Regions from separate parts of the Leptospira kmetyi serovar Malaysia str. Bejo-Iso9 genome, predicted to be linked through region 2. Evidence: riboswitches for the same ligand, from Rfam matches in the RefSeq annotation. Region 2 holds a riboswitch; the other holds the start of a gene.
What was found. Region 2 has a riboswitch for cobalamin ahead of LEP1GSC052_RS00465 (CbtB domain-containing protein). Riboswitches for the same ligand answer to the same signal wherever they lie in the genome.
Positions count from the first base shown of each region.

Region 1: linked by a shared signal. The riboswitch ahead of LEP1GSC052_RS09815 (TonB-dependent receptor plug domain-containing protein) and the one ahead of LEP1GSC052_RS00465 (CbtB domain-containing protein) in region 2 are both predicted to bind cobalamin.

Region 1 covers NZ_AHMP02000003.1:1,583,831-1,587,752, reverse strand. Annotated here, with positions in the region: gene LEP1GSC052_RS09830 (class I SAM-dependent methyltransferase) at 1-352, opposite strand, end outside; gene LEP1GSC052_RS09825 (CapA family protein) at 440-1,480, shown strand; cobalamin riboswitch at 1,655-1,836, shown strand; gene LEP1GSC052_RS09815 (TonB-dependent receptor plug domain-containing protein) at 1,870-3,922, shown strand, end outside.
Region 2 covers NZ_AHMP02000001.1:89,446-93,367, reverse strand. Annotated here, with positions in the region: gene LEP1GSC052_RS00470 (hypothetical protein) at 1-1,357, opposite strand, end outside; cobalamin riboswitch at 1,650-1,835, shown strand; gene LEP1GSC052_RS00465 (CbtB domain-containing protein) at 1,974-2,159, shown strand; gene LEP1GSC052_RS00460 (CbtA family protein) at 2,161-3,057, shown strand; gene LEP1GSC052_RS00455 (CbiX/SirB N-terminal domain-containing protein) at 3,063-3,922, shown strand, end outside.

The DNA.
Region 1 (3,922 bases), on a different contig from region 2:
AATCCACGAAGTAACCCGCCGCGCAGCCCACGTCGAGACATCGTTTTTCGGAGGACAAGGATTCTTCCCAAACGTTGAAGTCCAAATCCTTTAAGTTGAGTCCGAACACGCGCGAGATTTCGTTTCTGATTCCGTCCGAAAAATAATTATCGTAACCGCGGTCGCTTCGTTTTAAAAAATATTCTTCCGAATAATAAGAAGCCACTTCTTCCGGAGAAGGTTGCGGACTTACCTGCACGAGCGCACAACGTTTGCATCGAACGATATGAAAGAGTTCGTTCTTATGATTGGATTTGGAAAAAAGCGGTTCGAACTCGGACGAGCCGCATGTGTTGCAGGGGATTCTTTCCATTCTATGATTCTTATCGGGCGTCGCCGAGATTCCTTTGATAGAAATTCTGCTTTACGAGGATCTTCTCGTTGAAACTCATGAAAGGACATGAACCGAAACGTAATTCTTACCATTCTATCCGTTTTCCTTCTTTTTTCTTCCGCTCTTCTCGCGGATTCCCCGGCCGCCACGACGATTAAAATCAAAGCGGTGGGAGACATGGTGCCGGGAACGAACTTCCCCGAACCTTTGAACATTCAAGATCCGAGATCCTTTTTGTTCGGCAAGGTGGAGAATTATCTGAAAGGAGCGGACCTTCTTTTCGGAAATTTCGAAAGTACTCTTACCAATTATCCGAACACTTCGAAGGACACTTCGAGAAGAATGATCTTCGCGTTCAGAACTCCTCCTTCGTACGCGAAAGTTTTGAAGGACGTGGGTTTCGATATTTTAAGTATTGCTAATAATCATTCCTTGGATTTTCACCAGCAGGGTTTCGACGACACTCAGAAAAATCTTTCCGACGTCGGCATCCGTTATACGGGTAAGAAGGGAATGATCACTTATATGAACGTCAAAAACGTTTCGATCGCTTGGATCGGATTCTCCCATTTGAAGTCGCATAACAACGTGAACGAAATCGAGGAAGGAGTGGAACTCGTCAAGGAAGCGAAACGAAAAGCGCAGCTCGTTTTTATTTCCTTTCACGGCGGAGCGGAGGGCGGTCCGGCTCTTCACGTAAAAAATCAGATGGAACGTTTTTACGGAGAATACAGAGGAAACTTAGTCGAGTTCAGTCATTCTCTCATCGACGCGGGCGCGGATCTTGTGATCGGTCACGGTCCTCATTTGGTGCGTGCGATGGAATTGTATAAGGGGAGATTGATCGCGTATTCTCTCGGAAACTTTATGGGTTATAGAGCCTTGTCTTCCAAAGGAATCGTGGGTTACTCCCTCGTTCTCGAAGCGGAAGTGGATTCTCAGGGTAAGTTCGTAAAAGGAAAAATCATCCCGTTGCAACTCGACTCGGCTTCGATCCCCGAATACGATCCCGAAAAGAAAACCATCGATCTTATGAAAAAACTGACCAAGGAAGATTTCCCCGGCAAAGGTCCTAAAATTTCCGAAGACGGAACCATTCTTCCTTGAAACGCGATTCATAGAGAGCGTTTCAAACAAAAGGCGGCGGAGCGTGGCCGTTGTTCCTCAGCGTAGCTGAGCTATCGACCCATAGAGAGCGTTTTAAACAAAAGGCAGCGGAGCGTGGCCGTTGTTCGTCTTCTTCGCAAAGGAATTCTCTTGCTCGCCTGATCCCTCTCGGAAAACCTGGAACGGAAACTTGTACGTCCTCTTTTTCGAGAGGAAGGGAATCCGGTTTAAGTCCGGAGCTGAACCCGCAGCTGTAATCGCCGTAAAGGATTTCGCAATCAGCCCACTGCGTTTTTTCGCGGGAAGGGAGCGAAATCGGCGAAAGCCAGAAAACCTGACAAGTTAATACAAACTGATGGGACTTTCGGGAGTTAAGGTCGGGTTTGAGAATGGCGCTCAAAAAATACATTCGAAGATTAGAATATTCTTTTTTCCTGTTTTTCCTGATCGTCCGGGGTTTATCCGCGCAGGAAGATCGTAATCGGAACTCGGTAACGACGGAACCGACGCAAAAAGCGGAAACGGTTCAGGTCGTCGGAAAAGTTTCCGATTCCGGTTCCCAAAATTTCAGATCCAATCCGAGCGGTTTTCAATCCGCGATCAAACTCGACGAAACCTCCGCACGTTATACGTCTTTGCCGGAGGTTTTGGAAAGGGAAGCCGGGCTTCGGGTTCGTTCCTTCGGAGGTTTGGGTTCTTATTCCACTCTTTCCATTCGAGGTACGAATCCGAACCAATCCAGAATCTATTTGGACGGAATTCCTTTGAATAATTCCCAAGGCGGGGAAGTCAATCTCGCGGATCTCCCCTTTGACAGTTTGGAAAGCGTGGAAGTCTACCGATCCGGAAACCCGATCGGATTTTCCGGTTCAGCGATCGGAGGATCGGTCAACCTCGTTACGAGAAAGGATTCGGGAAAACCCAAAACGAGAATCAACCTGGGCGGCGGATCGTTTAACACCGGCAAGGCGAGCGTATCGCATACCGGAACCTACAACGGAATCGGAACCAGCTTTTTGGCGCTCGGGGAAAAATCGGATCAGAATTTTTCCTTTAAAAACGATCACGGTACGGTCGTATTAAACACGTTAGACGACACGATCGATAGAAGAAAAAACGCGGCTTTCGAAAGAGCCGCGCTGTTCGGAACGCTGAAATATCAGATCGGAAAAACCGAACTGAAATTGTTAAACGACTTCAATCATAGAATCCACGGACTTCCGGGGCCCGGTTCCAATCAGACCAATCAGGTTCACAGAAAATACGATCGATATACGGGTTCGTTTGCGACGGACACGAAGGGTTTGTTCGTCGATTCCTTTCGATTGGAAACGAGAAGTTTTTACACCGCGGCCAAGGACGATCTTTTCGATCCGGGTTCCGAGTTTTCCAAAGGAACGCCTAACGCGAGAGCGGAGATCCGCCAAACCGGAATTCAACTGATGCCGACCTTATATCTCACGGATTACAATCAGATCATCCGCGGTTTCGCTTCTTTGGAAAAAGAATCCTTCGATCGGGAAAGACTGACTCCGTCCAATATCATAGGAAGAGTGGAACCTATGAAGGAGCGAACGTATTCTTCCTTTCGATTGGAAGACGAGGTCCGTCTTTGGAACGCGAAGGTTCTTTTGATTCCTTCCGTGACCTGGGATCATTATAAGGATCGTTTTCCTTCCGAAGAACCCTGGTATCGAAGACAGGATCCTCTGGCGAGCGATCAGAAAAAAACCGCGTTTACGAATCCTAAGTTCGGTTTCGTATGGAAGTTGTTCGAAAAGGAAACCTGGGACGTTCAGTTCCAAGCGAACGTTTCTAAACAATATAGAATTCCTTCTTTTTTGGAAATGTTCGGAGAACAAGGAAGTATCATCGCCAATCCGAATCTGAAACCGGAACAAAGCGGAAACGGCGACGCGGGGTTCGTTCTAAAATCGGATCATTCTTTTTTGAAAACGAAAACGAGCGTCTCTTATTTTTCCAAAGACATCAAGGATATGATTTTGTTTCTTCCGAACTCCCAGTTTACCTTAAGACCGGAGAACGTGGACTCCGCGAGAATTAGAGGATTAGAATTTTCTCATAGAGAGGATTGGAAATACGGAATCAAGTTTCTCTTTAATTATACGTATCAAGAAGCGATCAACACTTCCTCTTCTCCGTATCTGCACGGAAAAATTCTTCCCTTAAGGCCGAGGCACGAATTTTCGAGCACGTTGTCTTGGAAGGGTAAAAAACTGGAAACCGGAATCGAACTTTTATACATAGGCGCGGTGTTTCGGGATAGAACAAACGAATACATCAATTACATTCCCGCGAGACAGATCTGGAATTATTTTTTCACATGGGTTCTTTATTCGGAGCCGGGAGAAATTACGAAGGACGCTTTGGGGAATCCGAAAGAATCGGCTCCTTCGAAAGAATTTCTTCTTACCTTTGAAG
Region 2 (3,922 bases):
CGGATAAAATCGGATACGCGAGATTCGGATTCGCGGAAACTCCGATGAGTCCGTTGTATAACAGATTGCTTAACTCCCAATCGAGAAGATGAAGCAGATCCTCGATCCCGCTATCGCCCGCGTATTCGTCCGTTCCGGTTTTACGAACCATCGACGCTCTGACTTGTTCGTAGGATTGTGCGAGATGATTTCTGGAAGGAGTTTTTTTTCCGGAAAGAATGAGACCCAACCATTCCGGCAGAAAATAAACCGCGAGTTTGTGATTGGAAGGATACGGTTCCTGAGAATAACTTCTGATCTTTTCCAAGGTTCCGTAGAGTTGAACGATTCTCGCCGGAGAAAGAAGATTCTCGTCCATATAAAAAAAGTATAAGAACAAAAGAACCGCTTTCGGAATCGGAGAGATATCGGATCTGTATCTCGCATAACAAGCGGAATAAAGTTCGATAAAGGTTTGTATCTCTTCGGGTTTGTGTTCCTTGCGGACAAGACCGGGATGTTCCTTAAACGCGTGGACCCTTTTTTGTATTTCCGCAGTCGCGGAAGAACCCATCGCCGCATAGTTTAGAATTTGGGAAAGACTTCCTTGAAACTCGTCGGGAAGAGAAACTTCTTCCTGCGCGCCTCCGACTCCGCCCATTTGAATTCCGCCCCAAGCCCTCGTTTTTTCGGCGTCCTTTTCCGGCGCGGTCTCGACTTGAATTCCCATATCATTTCCGTTTAAACTGAGAATCTTCGCGTCGAAACGAATCCATTCTTTGTCTTCTCCCGAAAACAAAACGTGGAGTTTGTCTCCCGTAGAAACCGGAAACGAATGATAGAGTTTTTTTGTGAACACCTTCGTATGAAGAGTTTTCTGAACGAAGTCGGGACCGGGAGGACCCGAATGTAAAAATCCGGGAAAGGCCTCGTCTCCGTCCGTAAGAAACACCGCGGGAAGAAGTTTTCTAGGATGAGGTCCGAGATCGTGAACGAGATGTTGCAATCTTTTGAATATAAGAGCGTCTCTCCAAGCGGGGAGTTCGCCTTGGTGCGCGAGATAAAGCGCGAGTTCGGGAAGAAACACTTCCTGAAACCAGGATTGAGAATCGGCGATCTTCTGAAGAACGCTGATCGCGGCGTGATCCAAAAAGGCGTGAATCTGAATCACGTCCCTTCCGTTCATATACGTTAGCGGCAATTTCTTGAGAATTTTCGCTCTCAAGGCGGCGCGGTGTTCGATCGAATTCCGAAAACGTTTTTCGAGATAATATCCTGCGACCAACAGAAGCGCAACGAATATGGTTCCGTTGATGACCGGTATCCAAGAAAATTCCGGCCATACCAGAATCGGGCGGGCTTGCGCTAAGAAAAACATGCGAAATGTATAAGTTTCTTTTTTCCGGGGTCAAGCAGGATTCTTAGAAGCGGTTTCAGTTGTATGGACTTGTCTTTTAGGAAGCGCCTTTAAGAACTCTGCAAACAAATTCCAAAACTTCGAACGATTCTCATCATAGATCGTACGGAACTCCGTTTCAACTCGAAAAACGGAGAATCATCGTTTCTTAAAGATTTCTTAAAGTACGTTCGATTCCAATTCGATTTAAAAGTTTTTATATTCGAGTTAAAAAAATTTCTTTTCAAAAGAATCGTTTCGAATGCGACTGGATTTACAGTCCATTTTCATGGGATTCATCGACGTTTCACGTCGGTGGGAAGACGGTTAGAATCCGTCACGGTATCCGCCGCTGTAAGAGGGACGAAAGGCATATTAAGTCACTGGGTGATAAACCTGGGAAGGCATGCCGAGTAGGATGATCTCAAGTCAGAATACGACCCTATGAAAATCCTGAAGATACGTTTCGACCTCGGAAGTAAGGCGATCCGTAGCTTAAATAGAACATTACCGTATAACACGCGTTAGATCCCTCAAGGGATTGATACGCTTATAGTCTGTTTGTATTGGAGTTTACTCTGAAAGGAGGAGTATTCTTATGCGTACCGTATCCACGTCTTCGCAAACGAGCAAGGGTCTTTCCGTATCTTTGGATCCGATTCTTACCGTTTCCTTGGTGTTTGTCTCTTTGTTCGTGATCTACATCGTAGGTTTGGAACCGATGCCGGAACTTCACGCTTCGTTTCACGATATACGACACGCCACCGGTTTTCCTTGTCATTAAAATGAAGGGGAATTTTTTCCAAAGACTCGTCTCCGGATGTAAGGCGGGTTTGATTGCCGGTGTCGTTTACGGAATCCTACTTCAATTCCTCGTAACGCCGTTGATCTTAAAAGCGGAATCATTCGAAACCAACGCGAACGTTTCTTCCACGTCCGCTTCGGTTGCTTCGAAAACGTCCGGATCGATCGAGGCTTCGGCGAAAACACATTTTCATTCGCACGGTCACGGAAAAAAACATCACCATCCTTCTTCCGTCGTTTCCAACGAAGATTCGAATCGCGTCGGTTCGGACTCGACCCAAGAGAACGAAAGTTTCGAAATTTTCAAACGAAACGTTTGGACTTGGATCGGATGTATTCTTTTGGGTCTCGCATTCGGGGTTTTGAGCGCGATCGGATTGAGTACATTAGAATATACAAATGTACTCAAATCTGATTTTTTACAATCCAGATGGAAATCGACGTTTTTGATCTCCGGAATCGGATTTATCTTGTTTTATGGGATTCCTTCTTTGGGCCTTCCTCCTCAACTTCCGGGGGTGGTCGGCTCCGAAGAAGACTTCGAACTCAGACAAAGCTGGTGGCTCCAATCGATCTTCTTGTCCTCTTCGGTTTTGATTCTTTGGTTTTTTATTCGAAACCGTTTTTTCAAAGGGAGAATCTCGAGCGCGATCGCTTTCGTTTTTCTTTTCGGAATTCTCTTCATCTTCTTATTTTGGGCGCCCGGAGTTCCCGAACATTCCACAGCGACTTCGGCTCCGAATCTTTTGCGCGTTGAATTCAGAATCAAAAGCGCGATCTCAAATCTGGCTCTTTGGTTCGTGATCGGTTTTTGGATTTCGAAATCGATTTCCAAAAATCGGGACGTCCCGTTCCTACCGGAAACACAAAGGATTTAGAAAGAATGAAGGACTTCGGAATTCTCATCGTAGGGCACGGAAGCAGAGAAGTTTCCTCCAAAATGGAATTCGAAACCTTTGTTCGGGAATACGCAAAAACCCGTCCCACAAACGAAATCAGAATCGGTTACGTGGAACTCGCGGAGCCCGATCTAAAAACGTCCCTTCGTCAATTCGCAAAAACACATTCTAAAATTCTAATACTTCCTCTGTTTTTATTCGCGTCCGGCCACGTAAAAAACGATATCCCTTTGATTCTTTCGGATTTGAAAATCGAGTTCCCGTTTCACGAATTCATAGTTTCGATGCCCTTGAACATACATGAGAATATTATAAAACTTTTAAACATTCGATCCGCGGAAAAAATCCCAACCGAAATACAATCCAAAACCGGAGTGATCGTGGTCGGGCGGGGCGCCTCGGACGCGGATTCCAACGGAGATTTCTGCAAGGCGGTTCGTTTTTTCGAAGAATCGAATTCTTTTCTTTTTGTAAAACCGAGTTTTATCGGGATCACAAAACCTCTTCTTTCCGAAAGCCTGGAAATGTCCGTCAAACTCAGACCGGAACGAATCCTGATTCTTCCCTATTTTCTATTTGATGGAAAGCTAATACAAAAGATTTCTCATATAGCCGAGGAATACTCCGAAAAATACCCTTGGATTAAAATCGGCACGGCCGGACATTTCGGACCCGATCCGATTTTGTTTCCGATTTTGGACGACAGAATTTCCTCCGCCTTATCCGGAAAAGGAAAACTTCCCTGCGATAATTGCGAATATCGAGTTTCCATTCCCGGACTCAAAAACAAAGTGGGGGGACTCGATTCTCTTCTCTGGAGTATGAGACATTTGGAAACTCATAC